One region of the uncultured Turicibacter sp. genome, then DNA from elsewhere that is predicted to be linked to it. Evidence: riboswitches for the same ligand, from Rfam matches in the RefSeq annotation. Region 1 holds a riboswitch; the other holds the start of a gene.
The links. Region 1 has a riboswitch for thiamine pyrophosphate ahead of thiT (energy-coupled thiamine transporter ThiT). Riboswitches for the same ligand answer to the same signal wherever they lie in the genome.
Positions count from the first base shown of each region.

Region 2: another riboswitch for thiamine pyrophosphate. It lies ahead of thiM (hydroxyethylthiazole kinase); the one in region 1 lies ahead of thiT (energy-coupled thiamine transporter ThiT).

Region 1 covers NZ_CALIOS010000050.1:81,710-89,087, reverse strand. Annotated here, with positions in the region: gene QWC74_RS05360 (glycoside hydrolase family 13 protein) at 1-1,052, opposite strand, end outside; gene QWC74_RS05355 (helix-turn-helix domain-containing protein) at 1,174-2,271, opposite strand; gene QWC74_RS05350 (cold-shock protein) at 2,377-2,577, opposite strand; gene thiT (energy-coupled thiamine transporter ThiT) at 2,871-3,479, opposite strand; TPP riboswitch at 3,561-3,661, opposite strand; gene mutY (A/G-specific adenine glycosylase) at 3,718-4,806, opposite strand; gene pyrR (bifunctional pyr operon transcriptional regulator/uracil phosphoribosyltransferase PyrR) at 5,745-6,278, opposite strand; gene QWC74_RS05330 (FtsX-like permease family protein) at 6,405-7,378, opposite strand, start outside.
Region 2 covers NZ_CALIOS010000028.1:63,796-71,173, forward strand. Annotated here, with positions in the region: gene QWC74_RS03125 (PTS fructose transporter subunit IIC) at 1-1,057, shown strand, start outside; gene QWC74_RS03130 (PTS sugar transporter subunit IIA) at 1,076-1,522, shown strand; gene nrdG (anaerobic ribonucleoside-triphosphate reductase activating protein) at 1,640-2,143, shown strand; gene QWC74_RS03140 (dUTP diphosphatase) at 2,156-2,641, shown strand; gene QWC74_RS03145 (hypothetical protein) at 2,907-3,869, shown strand; TPP riboswitch at 3,867-3,977, shown strand; gene thiM (hydroxyethylthiazole kinase) at 4,045-4,857, shown strand; gene thiE (thiamine phosphate synthase) at 4,844-5,473, shown strand; gene thiD (bifunctional hydroxymethylpyrimidine kinase/phosphomethylpyrimidine kinase) at 5,470-6,243, shown strand; gene QWC74_RS03165 (helix-turn-helix domain-containing protein) at 6,841-7,378, shown strand, end outside.

The sequences.
Region 1 (7,378 bases):
CGCCAAAAGTCATGAGAAATCTCATTGGCAACATCAAGTCGCCAGGCATCAATCCCAAACTCCTTAATCCAATACAATGCAATATCAATTAAATATTGTTTTGCCTCTTTATGATTTGTATTAATCTTTGGCATATACGGTGTGAAGCTAAAAGTTTCGTACGTTCCGATAATCGGAGCCCCCTCCTCATCAACAACTGGAAACTCATGAATGAAGAACCAGTCTTTGTATTCTGACTGCTCACCATTTTTCACAACATCTTGCCACTGAGGTGAATGATATCCCATATGATTAAAGACAGCATCAAGCATCACTTTCATTCCACGCTGATGAGCTTCATTTACTAACGTTTTAAAAATAGCATCATCTCCAAAATGAGGATCAATTTTATAATAATCCACCGTATCATACTTATGAGTAGACGGTGATTCAAAAATCGGAGTTAAATAAAGTCCATTAATTCCAAGCTCTTGCAGATAATCCAACTTATCCACAATTCCTTGTAAGTCACCACCATAAAAAGAATCAATCGTCACTTCCCCCTCTCCCCAAGGAAGAACATTCTCAGGACTAATTGAATCATCTCCATTTGCAAAACGTTCAGGAAAAATTTGATACCACATCGTATCACGTACCCAATCTGGTGCCTTAAATACGTCTTCAACATTTAAATACGGAAATGCAAAATAACTATTAACATCCTTCTTAATTACTTCATCCTCAACACTAAAAAATCCACGCTCAATAAATAATAATTCTTCTATCCCATCATTTAAAATAAATCCATATTTAAAACGACGATACGTTGGCTTGATTTCAATAAACCAGTAATCAAACTCTGATGTTGAATGTTGTTTTATCATTGGCGTTGATTTTAAGCACCATTCATATTCACCTTTCTCATTAGGTTGCCAATCATATGGATCATTTCCAAGTAACTTGACTGCCTTTATATCATTTTTAGCACTTCTTAAACGGATATGAAGCGTTTCTTTGTCATATGCATACGCATACGCACTTTTTGCACGGTGGTAAATTGCTTGTTTAATCATTTTTAGCTGCCCCCTTCTTACTTCTTCATTATACAAAAAAGAGTCCTCATATTCATCGTACTGCCAATGAGAAATGAAGGGCTAAAATTTATATTAAAGACCTTTTAAAAGCAAGACTTTCTCACAAATGATTCTCACCAGTTAATAAATAAGCGTCTTTATACATCCGATTTCGTACATAAAACTTTATAACTGATTCATATAAACATTCATCATACAATAAGTTAGACATTCCCTGTTCCTTATATTTCGTAATTAAATCTTGAAGTTCATCAAGCTGTGACTTATCCCCATTTTCACAAAGCGTTAAGATTTGTGAGGTAATCGTATCCTCAATCACCAAAGGCTCATCCGACTGATTCAATCGACTTAACATAAAAGTCTGCCCCTCCTGTGCCTCCTTCAAAAACTCCAAACGATTCAACTTCCTCATATAAGTCACAGAGCGCTCATACTGTCTAAGTGCGCGCTCAGTACTCCCTACCTTATAACAAAGTACCGCCTTAAAATGATAAAAGCCAATCAACCCAATTAAATTTCCCTCATCCAAATAAGTTTGATACGACTTTTCAGCAAATTCAAATGCTTCATAGTAACTCGACAACTTATAATAAGCCATCGCCAAATACAAAAGAGAATGCCCTGTTGTTTCATAATTAGTAGACTTTAATAACAAATCGCGTGCTAAGGTCGCATCGCGATAATAAAGCAACTGATCTAACCCTAAATAAAAATAATACTTAAATCGTTGATGATTCGTTAATAAATGCTCAATAGATTGAATCATCATCAATACCTCATCAAACTTATCACGCTCAGATGTTGAACAAAACTTCGCAAAATGGACTAAATAATAGTCAACAATCAAAGGAGAATGAATAAACTTATCCTCTTGCTTTACTAATCGTTCAAAAATCTCACCAGACTTCACAAAACCATTTAAATTCAGTTCATCAAAAAACTCATCAATTAACTCTCGACTTTCTCTTAAAAAATTTGAATCGCTATAGTATCTAATATCAAGCTCATCAAACAAAGACTCAATAATATCAAGACTTGGGACAACCTCCCCATTCTCAATCTTACTCAAATAAGAAGGCACACAAATCCCCTGTGCTAAATGTTGCTGACTCATATTTTGACGAATTCGATTTACCTTAATTAATGAACCAAGCAACGTTAAATTCTGCTTCTCTAATAATCCATTTAAATCTCGCATCAGTCATCCCTCAATTTTAATAGTATTAACTCTAGTATACATGATAAACAAAAAAAGAGACTTCATAAACATGAAGTCTCTCATAAATTCTTATTAATCTCTTAATTAGAAGTTTACAACAACATTTTGAGCTTGAAGTCCGCGTTGTCCTTCAGCAGTTTCAAATGTTACTTTTTGTCCTTCTTCAAGACGTTTGAATCCGTCAGCTTTAATTGCTGAGAAGTGAACGAATACGTCGCTTCCGTTTTCTGCAGTGATAAATCCAAATCCTTTTTCTTCGTTAAACCATTTAACTGTACCTTTCATATTGGTACCTCCTAAAATTTTATTTCTGTAATGAAAGTAAAAAAATTCACGTATTATTACAGATTACATTGAGTGGTAGAATATAATCTCTAATAACATGTGAATTTCATGATTTTTAAAAGCTATAGACAACTACTTAACATACTCTTATTATATACCCTCTCATACATAATGTCAACAGTATCCTAAATTTATTATCTTAAAATTTATTTTTTACATTCTCCGAATTAAATAGTATTATTCATCTACATAAAAAAGAGCAATCTGATTAAAATTGCTCTTTTTCTAATTTTTTATACTGATGCAGCTGTTTCACTTGAAGGAGTCACTACTTTTTCTTTTTGTATACGAACTAATTGATTCGCGTAACGTTTATATAAAACAACTAAGATAATAGCACTCAAAATATATGATGCTAAAACAAATGGTGTATTATAACCAACTGAATATACAACTGGATTCATTCCTTCTGGTGCATAGTCTGCGAAGAATACGACACCTGAAATAATATGGCACGCTAATCTTGCAATTGAACCGATTCCTGTGGCAAGCCAAATATAAAGACTACGTTGCCCCACTTCAACCACATTGACCTTACTTGCAAAGAATCCTGCAAATCCTAGTACTGCATATGGTAACGGATAATCAAATAACACTTGAATTGGGTGCATGATATAAGCTCCCGTTAACAATTGTAACAATCCCATTGTAAATCCACTTAAAAATCCCGCTACCCACCCATAGCGAAATGCAATAACGGCAAGTGGTACTAATGAAATTGAAATTGATCCTCCAAATGGCCAGAACCATCCTGAATAAATGTTAGCTACATAGTCAAGCACGAATGCTAAGGCAACTAAGATACTCATTTCCACTAATTTTTTCGTTTTTGAATTTTGCATAAAAAAATCCTCCCTGTTATAAGGAGGCTTTACGGCTTAATTAAAAGTATAAGAATATAATTTTATTAAAATAGCATTTAATAAAAATTCTGTCTACTTCCCTCCGCTAGTCCTAACTAGTTCAGGTTCAAAGGGTTATGTATCGCTACACTCTCAGCCGTAAGGCACCCCTAGTATCATTAACACTTTTAACTTAACACATATTTCCTATTCGGTCAAATAAAACAACTCGACAAAACTATAACTTATCATACTCTGATAAAATCTTATGATGTGCAGCTACAAGTGGATACTCATGTAAACTTGTAGAACTTATCCACAATCCACTATTTTCTGCCACCTCATCACTCAAGGTAATATCCGTTGTTACTTTAACTGAATAACTTTCCATTTCCCAAATTCGATGTGAAAAAACATGATTAAATGTTCCAATCGCTTGAATGGACTCAACATTTTTACAAACTGGGGATAACTTTTCTAACAAGAACTCAGCAGGTTCTAGCGTCCCATCATATTCAAAACTCATAAACTCATAAAAATTTGCTAGCAGTCCTTTATCCGGTCGCTTATTTACCAAATACTCACCGTATTGGTTTTCAACAATGGCCACTACTAACTTAGTTTTAACTTGAGCATTCGCCTTAGTTTTAACAGGTAATAAATCATCAATCCCTTGTTTAAAAGCCTGGCAATGTTTTTGAACTGGACATTCCAAACACTTAGGAGATTTAGGTGTACAAATTGTCGCTCCAAGCTCCATTAATCCTTGATTAAAGGCACTTGGATCCTCATGACTTATCACGTCAGTCACCACAGATTCAAAAACTTTACGAGTTTTAGGTTTCGCAATATCCTCAAAAATACAACAAACTCGACTCATTACTCGAAAAACATTCCCATCAACCGCAGGAGCTGGGATACCAAAAGCAATACTACTAACAGCTCCCGCTGTATAAGGACCTACGCCTTTTAACTTTAAAATTTCTTCATGAGTCGTTGGAAACCCGCCCATCGCTTCAATCATCTTTGCGCTCTCTTGTAAATTACGAGCACGAGAATAATAACCTAATCCTTCCCATGCCTTTAACAATGTTTGCTCATCCGCCTCTGCCAACTCCTTTGTGGTTGGAAAAAGCTTCATAAAACGTTCATAATACGGAATCACTGTAACAACCTGAGTTTGTTGTAGCATAATCTCTGAAACTAAAATACGATACGGATCACGATTAATACGCCAAGGCAAATCACGCTTCACAATATAATACCAATCAATTAAATCCTTTTGAAATTGTTCTATATTTAAATGCTCTATATAATTTTGAGTCATCTTAATCACCTACTTATAATATTAGTCTATCAGATACACTCTGAATTTAAACACAATATACTACAAAATTCGCATTTTAAACAAAGAAAAAGCACCTGGCAGGAAACCGGTGCTTTTTAAATTTTGTAGGAATTAAATGATAAATTGTAGCATTTTTACCCCAACTACAATTACCTTTAATAAAGATTATATCTATTTTCAACACAAAATGCTAGTCTTAATTACTCACAAATACTGACAACAAATGATTTTATCCTGCAAAATTCCATAATTAATACTATAAATTTAAGCATTTAAAAAAAACACACAAATCATGACCAGCGACTTGCGTGTTTTTTATTTGTTAGCCATCAATCACAAACAAAAAAGAATGACTAATTGAACAACTAACAACTTTCATTAAAAATCTTGAAAAAACAAAAGGGACTATATGATACAAAAAGAGAGATATCGAGGTAAGAAAATGACTCATTCCCCCTAGTAGAGAAAATCTCTTTAAGGGAAAGTGACGCCACATCTCACTTCTCTACATAATATGTATAATTCTTCGTATTTAGACCTTTTTTATGTTTTTTCGTGAAAATTTTTAGATAGCTCTAACTGAGCTATGCGAAGTTTTAATCCATATTATCCTGCGCATTAATGTTTCTCCTTAACTAACAGGAAAGGTAGAAACATTTGATGCAGAGGGATTTTATTAATCTAGCCTCAAAGACCAAATGCTCTATAAAGTTTTATCCACTCTTGTGTTTTTAAAACACGCGGTGGCTAAGCACTTTTAGTCGCATTTAAGCGGTCTTTTCAGCTTTTTATACAATCTAGCTTCGACAACCTGATACTTGAGAAAAATCGGAAGTGCTGACCGGATTTCAAACAATCCTTTTCATCTCTTCCTTGCATTTTTCCAAGTATCAAAACAGTTGTCTCAGCTTTTTATATTACTCGCCTTTTGATAGGATTACGGCATCTTTGTCGTCAAGTTCTGTTAGATATAGTTTAACTACTTCTTTATGAGAAGTCGGGATGTTTTTACCTACATAATCTGCACGAATTGGAAGTTCGCGATGTCCTCGATCGATTAATGTTGCGAGTTGAATATTTTTAGGGCGCCCATATTCTAAAACAGCTTCTAAAGCGGCGCGTACAGTACGTCCTGTATATAAAACATCATCAACTAGAATAACCGTTTTTCCATTTAACATCATTGGAACTGAACTTTGGTTCACAATGACTTCTTTCATTTCGCGTGTAATATCATCGCGATATTTTGTAATATCTAATTCACCAAGTGGCACTTCTACCCCTTCAAAAACTTCGATTAACTTTACTAATCGTTGAGCTAAGTAAGCTCCACGTGTACGGATTCCTATAATAACAACATCATTTAAATTGTCGTTTTTTTCTAAAATTTCATGTGCGATACGTTTTAATGATCGCGTAATCGTATCATGATCAAATAACACTTTTTCCATCAAGAGACCCCTTCCTTCTACTTAGAAACTCTCTCATCACATTTCATAACTTTGTGATAAACGGCCTTTTATCATTAGAATATCATAATATAGTATGTTTTTGAATATTTCAACAAATTATTTAACTTAATATTTAAGAACTTCATGTAACGAAATACGATCAAGTTGAGCTTTTGAGCATCCCATTGCAATAAAGTAGGTAAATAAAATAATGAATAATCCACTTATAGCCTGTATCATCGTAAAATCAGTTGGAATCGCCATTGGAAGACTAGCTGCAATTTGATTCATTATATAATCTATCGTCCCACGAGTGACTGGAATACTAATTAAATAAGCAACAATTACAAATGGTAGATAAATTGTTAAAACCATTTTAGAAACTTCTTTTTTCGTATATCCCATTACCTTTAATATAGAAATTTGTTTTTGATTTTCATCAATTATAAAGTTAGTAATTAAAATCATAATAATACTTCCAAGCACGACTGAGATAATGAGCATGATACTTAAAGAAACTTGAATCATTTCCATTCCAATTTCAATATTACGCTCTAAATCGTTAATTGAAAAAATATAAGAAATATTTTCTTCTGTACTTGGTCTATCCCCAGTCCATTTTCCATTATAATATCCTTCGACTAAGTGTAAATCATCAGCTAATAAGTTCATATCTACATACATCATCGGACCATTATAGTGGTCTACAACATCGACAACCTCATAACTAATCTGTTTATTTTTTGCTTCAAACGTTAGCACATCGCCAATTTCTAAAGAATAGGCCCTTGCGATAAATTCATTAATAATTAAACCTTGTTGAGATTTTCTTGTAATATTTTCACCCGCTGCGTTATATAACGGATTAATAATGTTATAACTATCAATACCATAGACAACAAAAGAAGTTGTGACATCAAACATCACTTCTCCTTCACTATTTTTCATGCTAAGAGGCATTGCATTATACTCAATAAACGGACTTTCTGTAATGCCCAGCGGTTCATTTATTAACTTACTATACTTAACTTGATAATTATAATTAACAGAACCAAATGCTTTATCCACAATATTTTCAACTGACTTAAATACTATAGAAG
Region 2 (7,378 bases), on a different contig from region 1:
ACCAACTCATTCAAGTAAAGAAGAACCTGTTGCAAAGCAAGGCGTTGGACACAGTATTTATAAACATTTGATGAACGGGGTTTCTCATATGCTACCACTTGTTGTAGCAGGTGGTGTTTTAATTGCTATTTCATTCTTGTGGGGAATCCATTCTGCGGATCCAACTCATGAAACGTATAACCAGTTCGCGGCGATGCTAAAACAAATTGGAGGCGTTGCGTTTGGATTTATTGTGCCAGTCTTTACAGCGTATATTGCGTCTTCAATTTCTGGGCGCCCAGGCTTAATTGCTGGGTTTGTTGGTGGGATGATTGCAAATGATACGGGTGCCGGATTCATTGGAGGAATCGTGGCTGGGTTCTTTGCTGGGTATTTAGTTCTTGGTTTAATCCATTTATTAAAAGGCCTTCCACGCCAATTTGAAGGCTTAAAATCCATTTTTATTTTACCGATTATTGGGGTATTGTTAACGGGAATGTTAATGCTTTTCTTAGGGGAACCAGTCGCAGCAATTAATAATGCTGTTATGAGTTGGTTGGCAGATCTTCAAGATAGTAATGCCATTCTTTTAGGAATTGTAATTGGATGTATGTGTGCTTTTGACTTTGGAGGACCTGTTAATAAAGCGGCTTATGTAACAGGAACCATGCTTTTAGCCCAAGGAAATTATTACTTTATGGCGGGTGTTTCGGCTGCTTGTATTACACCACCACTTGTGATTGCTTTAGCAACAACCTTATTTAAAAATGCATTTGATGAAGAAGAAAGAGCAGCTGGACTCGTTAACTATATTCTAGGATTTACTCATATTACAGAAGGTGCCATTCCGTTTGCAGCCAAAGATCCATTACGTGTGATTCCAATGTTAATGTTTGGTTCTGCTATCTCAGCTGTTTTAACTTATTTAATGAAAGTACAAGTTCCAGCTCCTCATGGTGGATTCTTAGTTTTACCAGTCGTAACAGGTGCTTTCCAATGGGTATTAGCTATTTTTATTGGTTCATTAGTGGGAGCTATTATCTATGGAGGATATCGTCAACGATTGTTAAAAAAATAATAGGGGTGGAGAAAAGCGATGCTAGCAGAGTTAATTAAGTTAGAGAACATTAATTTGGATTTACAGGCTCAAACAAAAGATGAATTATTTGAAGAGATGGCAACACAATTAAATCAAAATGGTTATATTAAAAACGTTAAAAAATTTAAAAAAGATTTATATAAACGTGAATCTGAAGGAAATACAGGCATTGGATTTGGAATCGGAATTCCTCATGCGAAATCAAAGTATGTGAAGCAGTGTTGCATTGGGATAGGAGTATCGAAACAGGGAATCGATTATGATGCGATTGATGGAGAAAAGGTTCATTTAATCTTTATGCTAGCCATTGAAGGACATGAAGCCGATTTACATCTTCAGGCACTAGCCGCTCTTTCGCGAAAACTCATTCACGAGGACTTTAGAGAAAAATTATTAAATGCTAGTTCAAAAGAAGAAATATTTGAGTTAATTTGTGAAGAATAATAATGAGAGGGGATGTCTTTTAAAGGCATCCCCTTTTAAGAGTACATAATTATTAGTATAATGAATATTGTGATACACTAATAACAGATTAAATTTTGTTGAAAAGTGGTGAATTGAATGAACTATGCACAGATTCGAAAGTTTGATACAGCTAACGGTGTAGGGATTCGTTCGAGTTTATTTGTATCAGGGTGTACTCATGGTTGTCCGGGATGTTTTAATAGAGATTATCAACATTTTAAGTATGGTCATGCTTGGACGAAAGAAGTTGAGGATGATTTTATTAAGCATTTAAAAAATCCAAATGTAGCGGGTGTGACGATTTTAGGCGGAGAGCCGATGGATCAGGTGCGCGATAATGATTTGTTGCATTTAGTTCAACGTATAAAATCTGAAACAAATCAAAATATTTGGATTTATTCAGGATATACATTTGAGGAAATTATGGCACATCCTAAAACAAAGGCAATCCTTATGTATTGCGATGTTTTAGTCGATGGTCCATTTATTCAAGAGTTGAAAAATTTAAAACTTAGGTTCCGTGGTAGTAGCAACCAACGTATTATTAATGTTGCACAGTCATTGGAAAAGGGGCAAGTGTGCTTGCTAGAAGATTTTTAGGAGTGAATTTACATGTTAAAAATTAATTTTGCGAAGGTAAAACCATCCGCAATCATTCCATCAAAACGCCTAGAAGACGGTGCGTTTGATGTGTATGCGTGCTTTGAAGAAGATTTTATCACGTTTGAACCGCATGAAACGAAGTTAGTCCCAACAGGATTAGCATCAGCATTCTCAACAGATTATGTGGCAATTTTAAAAGAACGCGGCTCAACAGGAACAAAAGGAATCGGACAGCGCTGCGGAGTGGTAGATTCTGGATACCGTGGAGAATGGTTCGTTCCGATGACGAATCATAATAATAAACGTCTAGTGATCGCAAAGGAAAGTGTCGCACAAAACTTTGAAGATTGCATCGTTTATCCATATGAAAAAGCAATTGCACAGTGTATGATGGTTGAAGTTCCGAAAATGGCGATTGAAGAAATCAGCTACGAAGACTTATTAAAAATCGAATCAGAACGCGGAACAGGAGCACTCGGATCATCAGGTAAATAAAAGGCTGAGAGTGACGGGTAATCTTGCGTAAAAGTCGTAGCTAATGCTCAAAACTCGGTTTATGAGTTTAGTAGCATTAGGAGACTTTATAGAAAGATTGTCGCTCGAAGCTGGATTAGATAAAAGGTTGAGGTGTGCGGTTAGCTCGGCGTAATCCTAAAGGATAACTAGTCTCATCAACATTAAAATAAAACCATGTCGCTCGACATGGTTTTTGTTTTGAATAATTTTTGTTCGTTATATAATGTGAGAAAAGAGGTGGATTATGGTTCTAAATATAAGTAGCTCAACGATTTTAGTTATGTTTGTAGCATTTTTGATGCCAGTGCTTTTGGCATATAAATCATATTTTTATGGCCACGGAAGCTATGCATTTTTAAATAAATCGAATATTGAATGTATTCAAGGCGTCTGTCTGATTTTAATTTTGTTTCACCAAGTGATTGAACGAGTGAGCCATCCTGATTTAATACTTCAGTTTCTTCAAACCCTAGGAACTGGCGCTTTAGCTGTTTATTTGTTTTTGGTGGGGGTAGAATTTAGGAAGTTTTCAATTCAAGCAAATCGATTGATTAAAAAGAGGATGTTTCAAAGGGCAATACGCTTGTTTTTGATGTTTGTATCAGGTAACGTTTTAATGGGATTGGTTCAGATTTATCTTGGTGAGGAAGTTTCGTTGTTTGAAATCTTACAGCATACGATAATGGGACAGTTTTTAGATGGAAGTCAGGCGTCTTTGATTGTGACGTTGTTTGTGTTTTATTTATTAATGGGATTTACACAAAATATAAAAATTTTGAGTCTATTTGGTTTGTTAGCTGGGGGGCCAGGAATCTTTGTTATGGTTGGGATGTGGGTTGCACGTTATCAAAAAGTTGTATTTATGATATTAAGAAAGCATTTATTAAATCTGAGTTTAATTTGTGGGATTTTATTGCTGCTTTCTATTAGTTGGAACTTTTTATTACCGATTGCTAGTGTACTAGGCATTATGGTCGTGTTGATGAAGGTTCAATTCAAATCAAAGGTATTTAAGTTAGTGAAGCAACTTTCAGTTCCTTTATATGTGTTGCAACTCCCTCTTTTATATCTTGTATTTTATTCGTCGGAGCCAAAGGATAGTATGTTCGTTTTAGTCACCATTGGGCTGAACCTGATGCTCATTTTGATTTTTAGAGTTATGTTGTTGACGGAGTTTAAGTCGTATGATAAAGTTAAGTATAATTAAATATGGAAAGGGAGCTGGCCCAAGCCGGCTGAGAGGATGCGAAATGGAGCGTCGACCTATAACCTGATTTGGATAATGCCAACGTAGGGAATGTACTGGAATTTTAACGTATATCGTTTTGATGTAAGGGATGGGCCTATGGTCCATCCCTTTTTTGATGATGGGGGGAATTTTAATGTTAAAAAAAATCGTAAAGAATGTTCAAAACCAAACACCACTTGTACACAATATCACGAATTATGTGACCGTTAATGACTGTGCCAATATTATTTTAGCTTGTGGTGGATCTCCAATCATGGCAGATGAAATGACTGAAGTTGAAGAGATTACGACGATCTGTCAAAGTCTTGTCATTAATATTGGAACTTTAAATTCGCGTACAATTGAGGCAATGATTACGGCTGGTAAAAAAGCAAATCAATTAAATCATCCGGTTATTTTAGATCCAGTTGGGGCTGGAGCATCGACACTTCGGACTGAAACAGTCGAACGATTGATTAAAGAGGTGAAGTTCTCAGTTATTCGTGGGAATATTTCTGAGATTAAGACGTTAGCGGCTGGAACAGGTCAGACACTTGGGGTAGATGCTAGTGCAGCCGATTTAGTCACTGATAAAAACATAGATTCAGTAATCGAAATGGCGAGAACATTAAGTGAAAAAACAGGTGCTGTGATTGCCATCAGTGGTGTTATTGATTTAGTAGTAGATATAAACCAAGTTTTTATGATTCGAAATGGGCATCCGTTAATGTCTAAAATTACAGGGGCAGGCTGTATGTTAACTGCGGTGATTGGAGCATATTGTGGAGCTAATCCAAATCAGGTAATAGAGGCAACAGTTACTGCAATTTGTGCAATGGGATTATGTGGAGAAATCGCAGCAACCAAATGTGAAGGAACTTCAAGTTTTAAAATGCATTTAATTGATGCAATGAGCACATTAAATGAAACCATTCTTGAAGGAGGAATGAAGATTGAAACTAAATAAGCAAGATTTAAGTCTATATTTAGTGACTGACCGACATTGGACTAAAGATCAATCATTAGTTGAACAAGTTGAAGCAGGCCTTAAAGGTGGTGTGACCATGGTTCAATTAAGAGAAAAGAATTTAAGCGATGAAGAGTTTTTATTAAAAGCTTTAGAGTTAAAGGAATTGACTACAACGTATAAAGTTCCTTTTATGATTAACGATAACGTTTGGGTGGCGATTCAGTCTGATGCAGATGGAATCCATATTGGCCAAGATGATTTACCTGCGGATGAAGTTAGAAAGTTAGTAGGTGAAGAAAAAATACTTGGAGTATCAGTTCAAACTGTTGAACAAGCTCAAATTGCCAAAAGACAAGGTGCGGATTACTTAGGTGTTGGTGCTGTATTTTCTACTGACACCAAAAAGGATGCGAAACATGTTCCCCTACAGGTATTAAAAGAAATTTGCGAGGCTGTGAATCTTCCAGTCGTTGCGATTGGGGGAATTGATGAAGATAATGTGGACGAGTTAACTGGTAGCGGAATTTGTGGAGTCGCAGTCGTATCAGCTATTTTAGCGTCAGATGATATAATGCAAGCTGCAAAAAATTTAAAAAGGGATTGGGTATTATGAAAAAAGTGTTAAGTATTGCGGGATCAGATTGTAGTGGAGGTGCCGGAATTCAGGCGGATTTAAAGACGTTTTGCGCACACGGTGTTTATGGAATGAGTGCGATTACGGCATTAACAGCGCAAAATACATTAGGAGTTACAATGGTTGAAGAAGTGAGCCCTGAGATGGTACGTGCTCAATTGGATGCTATTTTTACGGATATTGTACCGGATAGTGTGAAGATTGGAATGGTCTCATCGTCGGTTATTATTGAAGCAATTGTCGAAAAGTTAATGGAGTATCAAGCTGTTTCTATTGTTCTTGATCCTGTGATGGTTTCTACGAGTGGAAGTCGCTTATTAAATGAAGAAGCAATGAGCGTCTTAATTAAAAAATTGATGCCATTGGCTACAATGATTACGCCAAATTTACAAGAAGCTGAGTGTTTATGTGGATTTAACATTCAGTCAAAAGAAGAAATGGTTTTAGCCGCTAAAAAGATTGCATCCTTTTATAAAGGACATATCTTAATTAAAGGTGGTCATTTGGATGATTGTGCAGATGATTTATTGTACGTTGATGGAGAAGTGACATGGTTTTTAGGAGAGCAGATTGAAAATCCTAATACACATGGGACGGGATGTACACTTTCTTCTGCGATTACGAGTAATTTAGCATTAGGCTATGATGTTCAAACGAGTGTAAAAAATGCGAAGTTGTATATTACTAAAGCGTTAAAGGCTAATCTTGATTTAGGGCATGGTCGTGGACCTTTAAATCATCTTGTTTAAAAAATAACGTCATTTTATTAAGTTAATCTATAATTTTGACATATTCCGTTTAATTTATCCGTATAATGAAATGATGAGGGGTTGATTCGGATGGATAGTGGATTATCACGAAGGCTTTTGATTGGTTTAATTAGTGCATATAGTTTATTTTATTTGATTCTAAATATAGGGTCTCATTTCTTTTAAAAAGGCAAATCACATCGATTTGTCTTTTATTTTTATCTACAATAAAAACAGTCAAAAAGACACATTAAATCAAAACTCATAACTAACTAACATATTTTATCTAACTATGACAATTTCTCTTTTTCATCCACTGTTTTTCAACATCACACCAACAAAATATCTCAAAATATTTCCTAGGAAAAGGGGTGCAGCCCCCATGCTAAGAAGAACAATCGAAGATTGTTATATTAGCTATCTCCGTTTGATGGGGTGGACTTAGTGTGACTATCCACTTTTAAAATCTGCCACTTTATTAAATCAACAAAAGGGAGAGGCAACAGATTATTGCGTGACTGCAGCGCATAAAAAGTAGCATACTGATGTAGAATTTAGTAAGATATCACCAGATAGAGACAAAGAGGAGATGGAGAAATGGAGCATCATCAGTTAGGAACTCAGATTGCAACATTAAGAAAACGTAGGGGAATGTCTCAAGAAGAGTTGGCAAACCAACTAGGTGTGACGAGGCAGGCCATTTCAAATTGGGAGCGAGGTATGACGCAACCTGATCTTGAGATGTTGATGAAGTTAGCAGCTATCTTTGAAACAGATTTAGATGGATTAATAGGCATAAAGTCAGATATTAAAGAAGAACCCGTTGAGTTAAATTTAAAGCCTCTAAAGTGGATGTACTTAACACAGCTTTTTTCTTTGATTGGTTATTTCGTTTTTGTTGTGCTTAGTCCAAGGTATGAAGTTTCTGGTATTCTCATCATCTTGTTAACTTTTTTTATGATGGCAACTAGCATTTATTTTGTGTTTACACATGGCATTAAAACAGGTGATTATACCTTAGTGGCCGGATACGATAAACGAGTTCATTATCATGATTCAAGTCTTAAAAAAATGGCGTATATCACTGAGTTTTATTGTCTCTTTACGACGCTTAGTTACAGTTTGATTTATATCA